3 regions of the Leptolyngbya sp. AN10 genome follow, and region 2 is predicted to be linked to each of the others. Evidence: predicted binding sites of a transcription regulator. Region 2 holds the regulator's gene; each other region holds the start of a gene.
The links. The regulator NtcA, encoded in region 2, controls nitrogen genes in cyanobacteria. The targets are predictions, from matches to a motif close to TTTGTANNNNNNNNTACAAA.

Region 1 (6,023 bases), on a different contig from region 2:
TCGACTTGAACAATGTTCGGATCTGGATCATCTGAGTTGATGAAATGTCGGAAACGCCGGATTTTTGCCGGATCTTCGATCGTCGTTTTCCACTCGCAAGCATAGGTATTCACTTGATGTGCCATTTCTGCCTCAAGCTCTGCACAAATGCCCAACGAATCATCAATAATGACTTGCTTCAGATAGTCCATTCCACCTTCGAGCTTATTAAACCAAGTTGCAGTTCGTTCTAAGCGGTTTGCAGTGCGAATGTAGAACATTAAGAAACGATCGATATATCGAATCAATGTTTCCTTGTCCAAGTCTGCTGCAAGTAACTGTGCGTGTTGCGGCTTCATTCCACCATTGCCACAAACATACAGGTTCCAGCCTTTCTCAGTTGCAATGATACCGAAGTCTTTGCTTTGAGCTTCTGCACATTCGCGAGTACAACCCGACACCGCAGATTTGATTTTGTGCGGAGCGCGTAAGCCTCGATAGCGTAGTTCAACCTCGATCGCTAAACTGGTCGAATCTTGCACTCCAAATCGACACCAAGTGCTACCCACACAAGATTTCACAGTTCTAAGTGCTTTTCCGTAAGCATGACCCGATTCAAATCCAGCATCAATCAACTGTTTCCAAATTAGCGGTAACTGTTCAACTCTTGCACCAAATAGATCAACTCGCTGCCCGCCTGTAATCTTGGTGTACAGTCCAAATTCTTTCGCAACTTGACCTAATGCAATCAATTGATCGGGTGTGAGTTCTCCACCCGGAACACGCGGAACGACAGAGTAAGTTCCATCTCGCTGAATGTTAGCAAGGAAAGCATCATTCGTGTCTTGTAAGCCTGCGTGAGTTGGTTCGAGAATGTAATCATTCCACGCGGATGCCAGAATTGACCCGATCGCAGGTTTGCAAATTTCGCAGCCTTGACCTGTTCCATGTTGCTGAAGGAGTTGATCAAATGTTTGGATTTTCTGCGATCGCACTAAATGATAGAGTTCCTGCCGCGAATAAGCAAAATGCTCACACAAATGATTCTTAACTTCGATTCCTGCTTTCTTCAGTTCCGATTTTAGTAGGTCAGTGACTAACGGAACACATCCGCCGCAGCCTGTTCCAGCTTTAGTACATTGTTTCAAGCTACCAATATCAGTCAAGCCCTGATTCCGAATTGCATCACAAATGTCTGCTTTGGTCACATTGTTACAGGAGCAGATTTGAGCCGTATCGGGAAAGCTATCAACGCCCATCAACGCTGAGGAACTACCATTGCGCGGCGGAATGATCAAATCTTCAGGATGTGGCGGTAAAGTGATTTGATTCTGCACCAACTGAAGTAAGTTGCCATAAGCAGAAGCATCACCGACTAGAATTCCGCCTAGTAGTGTTTTTCCAGATTGATCGATAACCAGCTTTTTGTAAGTTCCTTGAATGGAATCTACGATCGCGATTTCTTTCGCTCCTGGTGTCTTCGCAAACGCATCTCCAAAACTCGCAACATCGACCCCCAACAATTTGAGCTTAGTAGACATATCCGCGCCTGTGAACTGATTCTGTCCACCACACAGATGATCCGCTGCCACAGTTGCCATCGTGTAACCCGGAGCGACTAAACCATAAATGCGATTCTGATAAAGGGCACATTCCCCGATCGCATAAATATCGGCATCCGAAGTTTGACAGTTCTCATCAATGACAATTCCACCCCGCTCCCCAACCGTCAAACCGCACGATCGAGCCATTTCATCTCTCGGGCGAATCCCCGCCGAAAACACGATCATGTCCGTTTGCACTTCCGTTCCATCCGCAAACAGCATTTTGTGAACGCGCCCATCTTCGCTCACAATTTCCGTCGTCGATTTGTTCGTGTGAACCGAAACCCCGATCGCTTCGATTTTCTGTTTCAGCAGCGCTCCACCCGCATCATCTACCTGAACAGGCATTAATCGCGGCATAAACTCCACAACGTGCGTCTCCAGCCCCAAATTCTTCAACGCATTCGCGCATTCCAATCCGAGCAGACCGCCCCCAACAACCACGCCAACTCGACATGATTGGGCGTAGGCTTCGATCGCTTCGAGATCGTCGATCGTGCGATACACAAATGTCCCTTGCGTCTCCCTGCCTTGAATCGGCGGCACAAATGGAAACGATCCGGTGGCAAGAACGAGCTTGTCATAACGAAGAGTGACACCTTGAGCAGAAGTAACGGTTTTGTCAGTGCGATCGATCTCGACTGCCTTATCCCCAACATAGACCCGAACATTATGCTTTGCATAAAAATCTGGCTCAACTAGGGACAAATCTTCTGCTGTTTTCCCCGCAAAAAATCCGCTGAGATTTACTCGATCGTAAGCCATCCGCGATTCTTCACAGAACGTGATCAAATTCCATTCCTCTGATCCGTTCTCGATCATCCGCTCCAGGAATTTGTGACCGACCATGCCATTCCCGATCACAACTAAATTTTGTTTCGTCATACAAGCTAGTCTGCCGCTGCGTTGCCAGTTTCAGCCTAGGAGATCCCATAATTCATTTTGTAACTTTGCTTACAGAATTTTTCACATTATGAGCGACTTGCATGATCACAATGCGATTTTCGGATTGTATAGCCGTACCTACTTTAGTTAGGACACTTCTAGAAAGCCCCCCAGCCCCCAAGTTTGGGGAAGCAAGCGTCTTAAAGGGTGTTTGATAAGTAATCGTTCATCGCATTCACCCGCCCGGAAATGAATCTCCGGGCTAATCAGGGGAAGCCCACTCAACTGGGCTAAGAACTTCGTATGACTCTCTTAGCCCGCTTCAGCGGGGTTTCTTCCATTAGCCCGGAGATTCATTTCTGGGCGGACTGGCAACGCAGCAAAGCCGCTTTTTATACTTCTCAAACACCCTCTTAAGCCCCCAGAATTAGAGGTTTGGGGGCGACTCCGAGGATGTCCTCATCTAAACTTCTACTGCTATGAATTCGCCACAGGAACTTCCCAACAAAAATCGATCGCTCCGAAGAACGATCGATCCTTTCATTCAATCATTAGAACTATTCGCGGGTTGCTGGCGCTTTCTGTTGAGCCGCTTGTTGCGCTCCCGGTTTTGCCAGTGCAGTCCGCTCCAAGAAATTCAGCGCTCGTGCATACTGCGGATCTTGGGGCGTTCCAATCAGCCTCGGATTGGTTGCCAAGAATTTCTGTTGAGCATCCGAGAGATCCACTTTCACGTCCGGTGTGACTCCCTTTTGGCTAATATCAGTTCCATTCGGAGTGTAGTAATGTGCGATCGTCACTGCCAATCCCGATCCATCCGAAAGCGAATGAACCGATTGCACCAGCGCTTTACCAAACGTCTGACTTCCCACAATCGTGGCGCGTTTGTTATCTTTCAGCGCTCCTGCCAAAATTTCACTCGAACTTGCCGATCGACCATCGACGATCACTGCCACGGGTAATTTCGTCAGTTGTCGTCCACGTGCATAAGCGGTATCCCCGATTCCTTGACGATTCACCGTTTTGACGATCGCGCCTTGGTTTAACCACATCCGGCTAATATCGATACTCGCTTGCAGCAATCCACCCGGATTTCCACGCAGATCGAGCACGAACGCATCAACTTTCTGATCGTTCAGGTTGCGGATCGCCCGCTCCATCTGTTCAGACGCATGACTGCTAAATTCCGACAGACGAATGTATCCGATTTTGTTCTTGCCTTCCTGTTTGACGCTGGCACGAACCGCTTGCAGTTCAATCCGCGCACGAGTCAAAGGCAGATCAAAATTCGCTGCACCTTCTCGTCCGATTTGTAAGGTAACTTTTGTTCCCGCTTCTCCACGAATCAGGTTCGAGGCATCTTCAACGCTCATGCCCTTCGTAGATTTGCCGTTAATCGCAAGAACGCGATCGCCTGTTTTGATCCCTGCCCGAATCGCTGGAGAATTCTCTAGCGGCTCAACCACGGTTAACACTTTCGTTTTTTCGTTTTGTTCGAGACGGATACCAACCCCAGAAAGCTCTCCGGAGGTTTGATTCGTCAGGGCTTCAAACTGTTTCGGGTCCATGAAGCGGGTGTAAGGATCATCCAGCTTCTTCAGCGCATCTCGGAGAGCCGTATACGCCTGTTGCCGCGAGGAATATTCTCGACCGAGCAGCGATTGTCGAACCGCTTGCCAATCATTTTTATTAAAAGTGCCATCCACATACTCGCGGTTGACAATTTGCCATGCCTCATCGAGAACAGATTTCGGGCTGTCTTGGAGAGCCGCTTTCACCGATCGATCGGCGGTCAGTACGGTTCCGGTAGCGGTCGCCGCAATGACACCACTACAGAGAGCAACTTGGAGCAGCGAAACACGTCGGGTGGGTCGATTCATTGAGTGTAGAGGAAACGAGGAGTGGACAGTTTGTAATCAAAAATCACACCTGCAAACAGGGTGACACAGATGAATTTAAATTTGACGGAAGATAAAATAATCAATGGGGTGGGGATAAGGAAAATTACTAGAACCCCAGGAACTAGCTACAAGGTACACAGTACTATTCCGGATAGCGTGACAGTTCTAGGACAGTTAATCAAGTGTCTCTGAGTATAAAACCAGCCATATAGACTACTATGACTTAGTTTCCGTCGGGTGATTGCAACCTTTAAGACAATCTAGCGGAATTTGGGCAAATTGTTCTATGGTTTCGGACTGAGTTTTATTAAGCTTCGTTAAACAAGGGGTTCTCGATCGTGATTTTGAGCGTTAAACGAGCGTGGGCGGGTTGGGTTGCACAGGGAATGATCGCATCGATCGCGCTTGCGGGCGTGATTGGCATTCAAATCGATCGGCTCAAACAACCGTCTATTTCGCTTGAAACTCCGCAACAGGCAGAACAACAGGAACGGCTGCGGCTCAATCTTCTCAGTAAGATGCCGACCTTCGGGTTTGATAATTTGATGGCGAATTGGACGTTTTTGAATTTCATTCAATATTACGGGGATACTCCTGCGCGGGAAGTGACAGGCTTTTCTCTGAGTTCTCAATATTTTGACCTGATCACGCGCCACGATCCCCGCTTTGTGGAAAGCTACTTATTTTTATCGGGAACGGTGTCGCATCAGTTAGGCAAGCCAGAACTTGCGCTGGAATTGATGAAACGCGGAACGGATGCCTTGTCTCCTCAGATTCATCCAAAAGCGTTTTCGGTGTGGCGATGGAAAGCGATGGATCAGATTCTCTTATTGGGAGATTTGCCGGGAGCCGCGAAATCGTTTGATGCAACAGCAAATTGGGCGGCTCAATCCGAGGAATACAAGCAGTTTGCGCCGAGTTTTCAGGAAACCGCAAATTTCTTGAGAACAAATCCTGATATTGGCTGGGTGCGGTTTCAGGCTTGGTCTTTAGTGTATCAAGATGCAGATGCGGCAGGAGATAAACTGACCCGCGATCGAGCAAAACGGGAGTTGCTGAAATTGGGCGCGATCGAGCGACAAAACGAGAACGGCGAGACAGTCTTTATCGCACCTAAAGAATTACAGCAACCAAAACCGCGTAAGTAGGCACTACTTAAGATTACCTAGATGGGTACTGTGGTTCGTTAACCCTGTGAACCACAATTTAAGCAGACGGGAATACTAATCAAAATCTAGTCATCTAGGAGAAATCTACATGCCGACTCAAGAAAAAGTTCGTTTGAGTATGCAAGTTGTGTTTAGCTCAATTATTCTTTGTTTCTGTTTGTTTAAGCTGTCGAATCCAAATGATAGCCAATCGAGTGCTTTGTATTGGGGTGGAGTGACGAGCGTTCTGGCTTGGTGGATGCCTTCACCGGGTGGCAGTTCCTCGCGCAATTCTGCTTCGGTTAGAGCAGATGAAGTCAACGCAGTTCACATCGAAAAGATCGAATCTGTTCCTCAAATGAATGGTGTCGAATCTGTGCCCCAAACGAACGGCTCACATAATTAACTGATCGATTATTCGGTTGGCTTGTGATTCGTAACTGCCTCCGAACAAATTAAAGTGATTCAGAATGTGATACAGGTTGTAGAGCGTTTTTCGTCTCTTG
Region 2 (6,023 bases):
TCAGCGTGATTGTGGTTTCTTCTGCCACTCGATCGAGCAATAATTCCTTGAGATACACGATTGCACCGGGAATCAAACTCGTAACTTTTGCTACAGTCGTTTTACTCGTGCGGTAGCTCTCTAAGTGCCCATCGTAGAGAATGTAGAGCGCTTCAGGCTGAATGTCTTCCAGTCCGATTCGTCGATTCTCTTGGATCGATTGCTCCTGGATTTGATGCGCGATCGCGGTTAAGGCTTCCAGAGACAAGCTCGAAAACGCTGTCCATTTCCGCAACCATTCCACCCGCTCTAAAACGTCCATACTCGCCTCGACTGAGTTCGCGAACTCTATCGTAGAACTAGGATTGTTTCGATCGAGACGAATTGATAGAGAAACTTAACTCACCAAACGTTCTAAGTAGCGTTCGATTAACAAAATCGCCACAATATCATCGATCGGTCTCGGTGGTGTTCGCATTCCTTCAGGAATCAGTTTGCTCAATCCTTTGGGTGGATACATGATCCAGAATCGATCGCGTGCCTCTAACGAACTATTACGCTCATCGACTGTGACCACTCGCAAATCCGTCAATTCCTCTTCTAATCTTCGTTTCCATTCCTTTGATGAAGTCTGATCACCCATCACTAAGAGCGAAACTGGAAAGCGATCGCGCAAAGATTGAATCGAAGCGATCGCGGCATCTGCACTAATCACCTCGTGATAATAGACTCGTCGATCGACTCCCATGACAGCTAGACCACATTTTTGCCGCCCTGGATCGAATCCCAAAATCACGGGCTGTTCCGCCATGATACGCCTCTACCCTCAAGAAGATTAACTCGATGCTCTCAATACGATTTGCCCGTTCTGCACTGCCACTAATTCTATTTTGAGTGGTCCTGACGTGTAAGTGTTTTGTGATGCGACTGCTCTAAGTTCAACCGGAGTCGGAAAACGGCGTAACTGCTCAATGAATGATCCAAGAGTCAACAGTTTCTCGATTTCGATATTGTCATTCAGCACACCCGCCACACGCGCACGAGAATTAGATGCTGCGAAGAGATCCTGAATCGATTTCTGAAAATCTTGTGCCGACAGTTTAGACGGATCGATCGTTTGAGCCGCGATCGTATCTCCCGCCAGAAACACAATTCGATTCGGAACCGCACTCATGTACACGGACACGCCTCGATTTTCGCCTTTCACATAATTCGCACGAGCTTGTACACGCACCAGGTAATCCTGACCGTCACTAATCTGGCTGATTAAAGATTCCACTTCCGCTGTTGGAATTTGCACCAATTGGTCATTGCGTCCAAGTTGAAGCGCTTGAATCGCGGACTGATTCGCATATTGCAATAATTGATCAACTGCGACTCTTGCACCTCTCGGTTCCACGACTCGCACAACACCCGAAGACAAGACTTGAGTTCGATAAAGCGCGAGATCGCCGCTCCGAATCAGCTTAACATCTCGTTCAAATCGTCCGAGTGTTTCAGTTAGTGCTGCTTGTTGAGAGGCTAGTTCTTTAAGCTGAGATTCTAATTTTTCCAACTCTGTACCGCGTTGAGCAATGACCCGATCGCGTTCGCTAATTTCTCGATCGCGCTGTTCGATCACGCTCGTGCGTTCGGCAATTTCTTCATCTCGCTCCGCAATTTGAGCCTTCACCTGATCACGCTGCTCGATTAATTTTTGCTGCTCGGCTTGCAGTTGCTCGATCCCTGTTCGTAACGTTAACGCTTGTTCAGACACCGCAACCAATTGTTGGCGAGTCGCATCTCGCTGCGCTTCTGTCGTTCGGAGTTGAGCATTCGTTTCTCGTTGTCGATTGATCGAGGTTTGCAAATTCGCGTTAATTCGTTTTAATTGCTCTTCGACTTGAGCACGTTCCGATCGCGCTTCTGCCAATTGCTTTTCGACTTGCGCCTTCTGAGCATCGGTCGCTTTCAAATCAGCGGACACTTTTTCAAGGTCGCGTCCTCGATCGCGCAGTTCTGTCTGAATCCGCCCGAAGTTCAGTAACATTTCACGAAACGTCTTACTTGCCAGCAACAATATGCCAAGCGTTGAAGCTGAGATCAGCGTTCCGGTCAAAATTGTCACCACGACAGCGGTTTGCTTAGGACGGAGATTGAACAGACTCAGGCGGGCTTTTCCCACGCGAGTCCCCAAACGATCGCCAATTGTCGCGATCGCTCCTCCCAACACCAACACCACCAAAATTAAAATCAGCCCGACATCGGACATATCACTCCCAAGACAACCCTAGCCCCAGACGGTCTAAGACAATTCCAGACTCGCCTTTCATTATGCCTGTTCGCTCTAAACTTCGGGCGCGTCTTTCAGGAAAGAATTCTAAGCGAATTAAGTGAATTGTTGACTCAGCGTTACAGGATTGTGAACGGTGATTTTTTTCTTGTGAATCGAGATCATTTTGTCCTGACGCAAATCACCGAGTAAGCGAGTCACAGTGACGCGAGTTGATCCAATCGCTTCTGCGATCGCTTGATGCGACAGCTTCAGATCGATCATGATCCCCTCTTGCGAAGGCACTCCGAAGTCGCGACAGAGAATCAATAGAAAACTTACCAAGCGCGATCCCATATCTCGATGCGCCAGGGTTTCGATCATCATCTCGGTTTGGAGAATCCGCGACGATAAGCCTTTCAGCATCAACATCGAGAGTTCCGGATTTTCTTTGAGTGCTTTTTCGACTTGTTCGATCGGCACTGAAAGCAATTCGACTGGCGTAAATGCGACTGCGTGATAAAAGCGATCGGCGCGTTGTCCGGTAATCAGTGATAACACGCCGAATACACTATTTTCTCTTAACAGCGCAACGGTGATTTCTTCCCCTGCTTCATACACTCGTGAGAGCTTGACGGCTCCTTTAACCAGGAAATAGACTCGTTCGGCTGGATCACCCGGAAAAAAGATTGTTTTGCCGCGTTCAAACGTCTCAATAACGGGAGGATACGCGCCTCCTCCGATCTGACGAAACATTGTTGCGAGCGGTCTATCCTTGGTCACTACCATTTCTTTCCTTGTCGTATCGAGTGAAACTGGAGCAGTTTACCGAGTCAGTAACGCGATGTGCACTTTGTGAACAATCGATGACTTTAGACCACTAAAACTGACTCATCAAATGGTTTTTGTACGCTGCGCTACATTTTCGCTTTGATTCTGAAAATCTCTGTAAAATTTCTAAGTTTAGACCGGTTTTTTTCAGTACTATTGGGATCTTGTTTTAAAGATTCTCAATAATTTCCACACATCATAGCGTGAAAGCAACCAGGATTCAGAGGGAAGTGTTAAGGAAATGTTAATGATTTGAATAAAGAGAATCACCTTTTAGCCATTTAGCGATGCCGAAGTTTGAAGATCAGCTAGACAAAACCGAAGCGATCGACAGAGTCGCTTGGCGAAATTGGCTCAAACAAAATTATGAAACCGCGATCGGAATTTGGCTAATCTACTACAAAGTAAAAAGCGGAAAGCCAAGTATTCGATACAGTGAAGCGGTGAAAGAAGCACTCTGTTTTGGGTGGATTGATAGCAAAGCGAAATCGTTGGATGACGATCGCTATATGCAGATTTTTACGCCCCGAAAACCGAAAAGCGTTTGGTCGAAACTCAACAAGCAATACATTGAGGAGTTAATTGCCGAAGGATTAATGACCGAGGCGGGGATCAGAAAAATTGAAGCGGCAAAACTCGACGGATCTTGGACTTCTTTGGATGCGATCGAGGCTTTGATCATGCCGCCCGATTTGATTGACGCATTGGAAAAGAACGCGATCGCACAACAAAATTTTCAGACGTTCAGCAACTCGACCAAGAAAGTAATTCTCTATTGGATCGAGAGTGCCAAACGTTCTGAAACTCGACAGAATCGAATCGAAAAAACGGTGATGGCTGCGGTTGAAAAGCGATCACCGCTCGATCAGGCATCTTCAAAGCCGCTGTAGCAAGTTCATCCCATGCGTATCGGTTCCACAAGAACTGAGCAATCCAAACGTAGCCTGCAACTCTGTCACCCGTGCCGTCTCTTTTGGACTCGGCATCCACGGCTTTGGATTGTTGTAGGCGTAAAACGCTTCCACCCCATCAATTCCCACCATTGCCGCTGCTGGAATCAACTCATCCACCGATCGACGATATCGCGCTGGATGTGCCAACACCGCAATCCCGCCTGCTTGCTGAATCGCACTGATCACTCGTGCTGCTTGAGCGCGATCGCCTTGAGGCGCAGAACCTTGGAGATAAGACGCGATCGCCGCATGATTTGGATCAAACGCAAATCCGAGAATATGTACCTCAGTTTCGAGCAAGCGAGACGTAATCTCGGTTCCCGTCCACAACTGCGGCAACTCTGTCCCTGATTGCGTCTCCATATAGCGCTGTGCCATTTGGTATCCGCTGATCTGATGGTGATCCGTAATCGCGAATCCTTTGAGCGAAAGATCGATCGCTTGTTGTGCTAACGCTTCAGGGTGTAGCTGCCCATCCGAATGCGTCGTGTGCATGTGGAAATTGTAGGTGAGCGGGCAACTTTTAGCCGTCAGCGATGCAAAAACCTGTCGTAGCGCTACCGCATCCTGCGCGGCTTGGGGGGTCATTGTCGAACTCGAAGCAAGATGAGCAGTCATAAATCGCCTCAAACGTCACTGCCATGTCACGGGACTACATCTAATGTAATGCACTGCTTAAAAAATCGTTTCAGTATTAAACACTCAGGGTATTGAGTATACCTGATGTCATTCATTAGTCACATGAGCAAAAGTGGCACATCTGCGATTTGTGCGGCACCGCATTCGATGATAGGGTATATAGCCAATCCCCCCTAGTTGCATTTTAGTTGCATTGATTCAAGTGAGTTCCCGCCCGTAGTCGTGTTCCTGTTGTGAGTTGCAATTTTATGCAGTGCATTCCTTGGAGCACTCTGCGGGACGAATTGATGTCGCCCCTCTCAATCGTCCTCGCAGCGGCATATCGGCTGATTTTGGTTGAGTTCCTGAAAACATGATTTCTAGTACGAATAATGGCGGGTTCGCCCAACAGGTAGAAGCAATTCGGCAGCGTCTGGCTTCAATTCGCGATCGCCTTTTGGCTCAGTCTACCGTGAGTTCCCCAGTCCAAGTTGAGATTCAGCAAGAGTTACAGTCCGCGATCGAGGTTTTGCAGACGGCACGAACCGTGATTCAGCAGGCGGAATCAAGTTCGACGATCGAGCAGTTACGAGCCTCGGTGCGCGAAAAAGAGATTCTTCTGCGTGAGATTCATCACCGGATTAAAAATAATTTGCAGGTGGTGACGAGTTTGCTCGATTTGCAGGTGATGAGGGTGCAGGATACAGACGTTCAAGCCCTGTTACGCAGCAATCAGAGTCGAATTAGTTCGATCGCACTGGTTCACGATCGATTGTCGCAGTTAGGCAATCAGAATTCGATTCGCTTAGGTGAGTATGTGCAGAGTTTGGTTCCGATGCTGGTGCAAACTTATGCGATCGAACCTAATCAAATCACGCTCAGAACGGCAATCAGTGGCGAGATTGAACTATCTGCGAATCGAGTGGTTCCAGTGGGATTGATTCTGAATGAGTTGATCTCGAATGCGTTGCGGCATGGACTGGTGAATCGAGAGGGCGAAATCGCGGTCTTGTTGCGGGTTGAAAATTCGCAGGTCACACTGACGGTAAGTGACACCGGAAATCGGCTTCCTGCGAATTTTGACCTGAACACGCCGCAAACTTTGGGATTTCAGATTATCAATTCCCTTGTGCAGCAATTGGACGCAACTTTGAGCGTCGATCGAACTTCCAGAACTGCGATTACGATCCAGTTTGACGCTGCTGATTCGGAGTCGTGAGTCCATGTTCGAGCGCAAATCGAACCAATTCTGTCCGGCTATTGGTTCCGGTTTTGCTGAAGAGGCGACTGACGTACTTTTCCACGTTGCGGACACTGGTTTCAAGCCGACGAGCAATTTCTTTGTTCATCAAGCCATCAACCACGAGATCTAAAACGCTCTGTTCTCTAGG
Region 3 (6,023 bases), on a different contig from region 2:
GCCTTGGAAAACCACGTTTCAAAATGTGGAATTTGGGTTGAAGATTCAAGGCATTCCTGCTGAAAAGCGCAAAGAGATTGTAAACTACTATCTCAATCGCGTGGGTTTGTACAAGCATCGTCATTCTTATCCTTATCAACTATCGGGAGGAATGCAACAACGAGCAAGCATCATTCGGGCATTGGTTAACTCTCCTTCGGTGCTGTTGATGGATGAACCGTTTGCGGCGTTGGATGCTCAGACTCGACACATGATGCAGGAACTCCTGCTGGATATCTGGAGTGAGTTGAAAGCAACCGTGATTTTTGTGACACATGACATTGAAGAAGCGGTGTTTTTGAGCGATCGCATTTTTGTGATGGGGGTTAGTCCAGGTCGAATTAAGCAAACGGTTGATGTGTTTCTAGAGCGACCAAGACACACTGATATCATGCTTTCCTCAGAGTTTCTACAACTGAATCGTGAGATCTTTGAATTGATTCGAGAAGAAACGCTGAAAAGCATGGAGTTGGATTAACGTGAGTACTACAGAGGTGATCGCTTCGTTTGGGTCGGCTTCAGCCCCCTAAATCCCCTAAAATTGGGGAACTTTGAGTGAAACAAAGTTCTCCAATTCGAGTAATCCCTCAGATTCAAAGTCCCCCAGAATGGGGGATTTAGGGGGCGAACCCCGAAGAATTTGCCACTCGAAGAATCCATCGAATTCACATTAGACTAAGCTCCAATGTGCTGCAAAAACTCTGGCTGAATCCATTGATTCAAGTTGATTGTTTGTAAATTCTGGTTGCCCGGAATCTGGCTCAATTGATCAATGTGTAATTTCAGCCAGTCCGGGCGGATTTGCATCTCTGAAAAGAAGCGTCCCGACTGGTTGTTCTGGTGCGAATTGCTTAGGATTTGAACAATCATTTCTGGATCGAGATGCGTCCATTTTGCAACTAAAGAGGGTGCGGCTGGCGTTGTGTCGTACCAGTATTGTGCTGCGGATAACGCTCGAAGATAAGCGATCGCAATTTCTGGATATTGTTCTACAAACTCACTTGCTACAACTACACCATAGAATGCAGGTAACGCTTCAGGATTGCACCCTTCAAGGTAGCGAAACTGTCCTCGACGACAAGCAATTTCGTGAAATGGCGCAAAGTGCGCGTAACTATCTGCGTATTGTTCAGAGAACTCGAACGGATCAGCTTGTTGCTTGAAGGGAAGCAAGTTAACTTGATCTAAAAGCTTGGTCGCATTGAGCGATCGTAGTACCATTCCATGTGCAGAAGAGCGCAATGGAACCGCGATCGCTCGTCCGCGTAAGTCATCGACACTTTGAAGCTGAGAACGATTCGGGACAACAACTGCATTGCAAGAACCATCAGGGTTAGTTGAGACAAAGCTAATCAGGCGAGTCTTTTGCTCAATTTCGGCACTGAGCAGCAAGGGATAGTCTCCGAGAACACCGATGTTTAATTGTTGCGATCGCAGTCCATCGACGATCGGTGCTCCGGTGGAAAAATCTTGCCATTGAATTTGGTACTGAGTCGAACTATAGCGACCTTCTTTTGGTAAGAAATGTTCGAGCAATCCGAGTCGCTGCATGATTAGCCCTGCTGTAATGGCAGGAATCGTATTGTTTTGAACTCCTATGGAAAGCGTGAGAACTTCAGGACGTTGGGAGGAAGTGCTACGACGAATGAAACTCGGAGAGCGTAAACGAACCACAGTCGAGGTTGCTTTTTTTGCTTCTAGTAGATTGATTAGTTTTTGGGTGGGATTAAGATTACGCGATCGACGACTTGAGGAATTCGCTGTATTCGTCTGGCTTAAACGTCGAGGTGTGACGAGATACATTGAGCCAGATAGAGCGAATTCCTGAAGTGGAATCGCAGTCATGGTGCCTAGCTCACACTCTGGCTGAAAGTCGAAGTTTGTTGCAAATCCGAGATAGTTCCCCTGCATCATGTAAGTTCGCATCAAACTCATCGTATCGACCGTTTCAAACTGAAGAAATCGATCGAGCGAATGCCCTAGCTCTGACAATCGGGATTCTAAAACTAAACGGCTCGGTGTACCTGGAGGAAGTAGTGCCCATCGGTACTTTCTTAGGTCGGTTAAGCTCAACCATCTTTGTTTGGCGAGTGGATGGTTGTGAGCAACAAATAGATGATAGGAGATGGTGTCGATCGCAGTTGTTGAAAGCTCTGAGAATTCCTCAAAGTTCACATCAGAAATGCCGACATCAACACTTTGGCTGGTCATAGCTTGATACAGCAATTCGGCTGACTCAAACACGAGACATTGAACCTGAATGCTCGGATATTTCTGTCGATATTCAAACACAATTTTTGGCAACCAACCTTCAGCAAGTGCCATCGTGCAGCCGATTTTTAGACTGCCATATTTCCCTTTTTTAATATCTTCAATCTTTTGAATGAGCTGATTTTCAACTTGAATCAGTTTTGCCCCTTCTTCCAATAGAAACTCGCCAACTTCTGTAAGTTGGATCTTACGACCCAAGCGATAAAACAGCGATGTTCCTAATTCGGATTCTAATGATTTAATCTTAGCGCTTACGGCTGGCTGAGTTAGATTGAGCGCATCGGCAGCCTCAGTAAAACTCAAATGACGAGCGACTTCTAGAAAAACTCGAATCTGATAAACTTCCATCGCTTTACAACCTCATGGGGTGTTTGCTGATCATATCAGTCGATTAATTCAATTCGTTTATTAGTTCATAAAATACCGCAATAAGGAAAATCAAAAATGTGCCGCACAATGAAAACAGTCGGGTTTGATGACCTCTTCTGCTGAGTGAACTTCTCTTGTAGAAAGATGTTTCTAATCAAGTCGGTTTCGCTGATTTTTTCTGTAGTGTTTGAGACAGTTTTCAGCGCGAAACTAAAATTCTGTCCATCAATCAGGAGGCTTTTTGGGTGAATACTCAATGGATGAAGACGGATGTGCTAGTCATCGGGGGCGGAACGGCTGGAACAATGGCAGCCATCAAAGCGAAACAAGCGAATCCCGATGGTGAAGTGCTAATTTTGGAAAAAGCAAATATCCGTCGCAGTGGCGCGATTGCAATGGGAATGGATGGCGTGAATACGGCTGTGATTCCCGGCAATTCGACTCCGGAACAGTATGTGAGAGAAATTACGATCGCCAATGATGGAATTCTCAATCAGAGTGCCGTTTATCAAACTGGGAAACTCGGCTTTTCTGTGATTCAAGAACTCGAAAAGTGGGGCGTAAAGTTTCAAAAAGATGCTCAAGGCAACTATGACCTCAAACAAGTGCATCGAGTCGGTAAGTACGTTTTGCCAATGCCAGAGGGAAAAGATCTAAAAACGATTCTGGCGCGTCAAGTGAAGCGTCACAAAGCACAAGTCACGAACCGAGTAATGGCAACTCGTGTTTTAGTTCGAGATGGACGTGCGATCGGTGCAGTGGGGTTTGATGTTCGCAATGGTGATTTTGTCGTCATTCAAGCGAAGGCTGTCATTCTCTGTACTGGAGCTTGTGGACGATTAGGTTTACCTGCTTCGGGTTATCTATATGGAACGTATGAGAACCCAACGAATGCAGGTGATGGTTACTCGATGGCGTATCATGCAGGCGCAGAACTAAGCAACATCGAATGTTTCCAGATCAATCCGTTGATGAAAGACTACAACGGACCTGCGTGTGCTTATGTTGCTAGTCCGTTTGGTGCTTACACTGCAAATGCACAAGGACATCGCTTTATTAGCTGCGACTACTGGAGCGGTCAAATGATGCTGGAAGTGTGGAAAGAGCTTAACTCTGGTAAAGGTCCAATTCAGCTAAAGATGACTCATTTAGATGAGAATACTATCTCTGAAATTGAGTCGATTTTGTGGTCAAACGAGCGTCCCAGTCGGGGCAGATTCCATGAAGGGCGAGGTGAGAACTATCGCACCAGTGGAGTTGAGATGAACATTTCTGAGATTGGACTATGCAGCGGTCATAGTGCTTCTGGTGTCTGGGTGAATGAAAGGGCTGAAACTTCAGTTCCAGGACTCTACGCAGCAGGTGATATGGCAAGTGTGCCGCATAACTACATGATCGGTGCATTTGTGTTCGGGCGAATTGCTGGAGAAAATGCAGTCGAGTACAGTCAGAGCTTAGATCACGTTGATCCTGATCCAGAGTTCCTTACCGCCGAGAAAGCGAGAATTTATGCACCGCTCGATCGACGAAATGGAATCCCGCACACTCAGGTTGAATACAAGCTCCGTCGCTTAGTCAATGACTATCTACAGCCTCCCAAATCTGCGAATCGGATGGAGATTGGACTCAGCAACTTTGTGCGCTACCACGACACGTTAGAGCTAATGGGCGCTCGTGATCCGCATGAATTAATGCGCTGCATGGAAGTTCACTTCATTCGGGACTGTGCAGAAATGGCAGCGAGAGCTTCACTGTTCCGCCGTGAGAGTCGCTGGGGACTGTATCACTATCGTGTAGACTATCCCGAAAAGAACAATGATGAATGGTTCTGTCATGTGCATCTGAAAAAGGATGATGCTGGAAACATGGTGCTATTCAAGCGTCCGATCGAGCCTTACATTGTCGATGTGGATGTCGAAACTGAAGTCTATGATGTTGCCGTTCGCTAAGTTGTTTAGAAGAGTGTGAAATTGCTATGGCTTTAGCAACTCAAAGAGTCGATGTTCCGGTCATTGTCGATGAATCAAAATGTCTTGAAAAATGTGTGGCTTGCATTGAGGTATGCCCACTGGATGTTTTAGCGAAAGACCCCGAAACAGGCAAAGCTTACATGAAGTACGACGAGTGTTGGTTCTGCTTACCTTGTGAAAAGGAATGTCCCACCAATGCGATTACTGTTCAAATTCCGTTCTTGTTGCGCTAGGAGAGAGTGATGGAAACGAATTCTGAACTGGCTCCCTGGTTGGAAATGCTACGATCGACACAAGTTGAAGATCGGCTTGTTGCGATTAAAACCTTGCAGCATCTTGGGGATGAAGAGGCTCTTACTCCTTTGATCGAAGCTCTAAAAGATGAGAGCTTATTAGTCCAAAAGTTAGCAGTTACGGCACTTTGGGAGTTTGCCAATCCCGCAGCAGTTCCCGCTCTGATTGAATGTTTGGCTTCGCCCGATGAAGAAATCCGAGACGAAGCGCGATCGGCATTAGGTGAATTGGTTGCTCCTGATCATCTCTTAATATTGCTAGATGCCTTACTACAAGATGATCCGAATCTTCAACTGAATGTTCTATTTCTGCTGCGGAAGATTCATGATGCTCAATCCTTGCCGTATGTGTTGCCCTTTTTTGAGTCTCCCAATCCAGCCCTGAGAGAGTCTGCGATCACAACATTACGCTATCTCAACCAAGTCGAACGCTGCCAGCCTGCATTAGCACTGATGTCCGATACAGATGAAAGTGTTCGACGAGCAACGGCTTTAACGTTGGGACATTTAAGCGATGTAGAAGTCGTTCCTCGACTGTGTGAAGCACTCACGAGCGATTCAGATTGGGAAGTTCGACGCAATGCAGCCAAATCTCTCGCGATTCATGCCGACAAAAACGCGATCGCATCTCTAGAAACTGCCGTAAAAGACAATCATTGGCAAGTTCGTAAATTTAGCTTACAAGCATTGCAGAAAATTCCAGACAATCGCTCTCTTCCTTTGTTTATTCAAGCCTTAACGGATGAGTATTCGGATGTCCGTCGAGATGCCGCGATCGCGCTTGGCATTTTGAAAAATAAAGCTGCCTTGAATCCGTTGCAGCAAGCCCTGGATGATCCCGATCGCGATGTTTGTATCTTTGCTCAACGCTCTATCCAGACCATTCAAGAAGCTTTGCAAGAACCCTCCAATGCCTAATCATCGATCGCCCTTTCAGACAGTTCACGAATCCTCTCCAGCCCCTACATCTGATCCGATTATCGAAGCTTGTCAACAAGAAGTCATAGAACTGCTCAAAACCATCATTGAGCCGATTCTAAACAACAACATTGTGAGTTTAGGAATGGTTCGCAATCTTAGA

Region 1: the regulator NtcA is predicted to act here: its motif matches at 2,525-2,544, upstream of nirB (nitrite reductase large subunit NirB).
Region 3: the regulator NtcA is predicted to act here: its motif matches at 2,857-2,876, upstream of ACQ4M5_RS05335 (fumarate reductase/succinate dehydrogenase flavoprotein subunit).

What each region holds. Positions count from the first base shown of each region.
Region 1 is NZ_JBNXVP010000002.1:123,000-129,022, reverse strand. It holds gene nirB (nitrite reductase large subunit NirB) at 1-2,468, opposite strand, end outside; gene ctpB (carboxyl-terminal processing protease CtpB) at 3,026-4,348, opposite strand; gene ACQ4M5_RS03485 (hypothetical protein) at 4,708-5,517, shown strand; gene ACQ4M5_RS03480 (hypothetical protein) at 5,627-5,923, shown strand; gene ACQ4M5_RS03475 (fructosamine kinase family protein) at 5,912-6,023, opposite strand, start outside.
Region 2 is NZ_JBNXVP010000028.1:15,378-21,400, forward strand. It holds gene ACQ4M5_RS29345 (sigma 54-interacting transcriptional regulator) at 1-301, opposite strand, end outside; gene ACQ4M5_RS29350 (pre-16S rRNA-processing nuclease YqgF) at 377-790, opposite strand; gene ACQ4M5_RS29355 (DUF3084 domain-containing protein) at 815-2,230, opposite strand; gene ntcA (global nitrogen regulator NtcA) at 2,348-2,986, opposite strand; gene ACQ4M5_RS29365 (YdeI/OmpD-associated family protein) at 3,349-3,951, shown strand; gene ACQ4M5_RS29370 (PHP domain-containing protein) at 3,937-4,632, opposite strand; gene ACQ4M5_RS29375 (sensor histidine kinase) at 5,006-5,851, shown strand; gene ACQ4M5_RS29380 (response regulator transcription factor) at 5,814-6,023, opposite strand, start outside.
Region 3 is NZ_JBNXVP010000003.1:116,852-122,874, reverse strand. It holds gene ACQ4M5_RS05345 (ABC transporter ATP-binding protein) at 1-517, shown strand, start outside; gene ACQ4M5_RS05340 (LysR family transcriptional regulator) at 715-2,658, opposite strand; gene ACQ4M5_RS05335 (fumarate reductase/succinate dehydrogenase flavoprotein subunit) at 2,925-4,628, shown strand; gene ACQ4M5_RS05330 (4Fe-4S dicluster domain-containing protein) at 4,655-4,882, shown strand; gene ACQ4M5_RS05325 (HEAT repeat domain-containing protein) at 4,892-5,860, shown strand; gene ACQ4M5_RS05320 (P-loop NTPase) at 5,853-6,023, shown strand, end outside.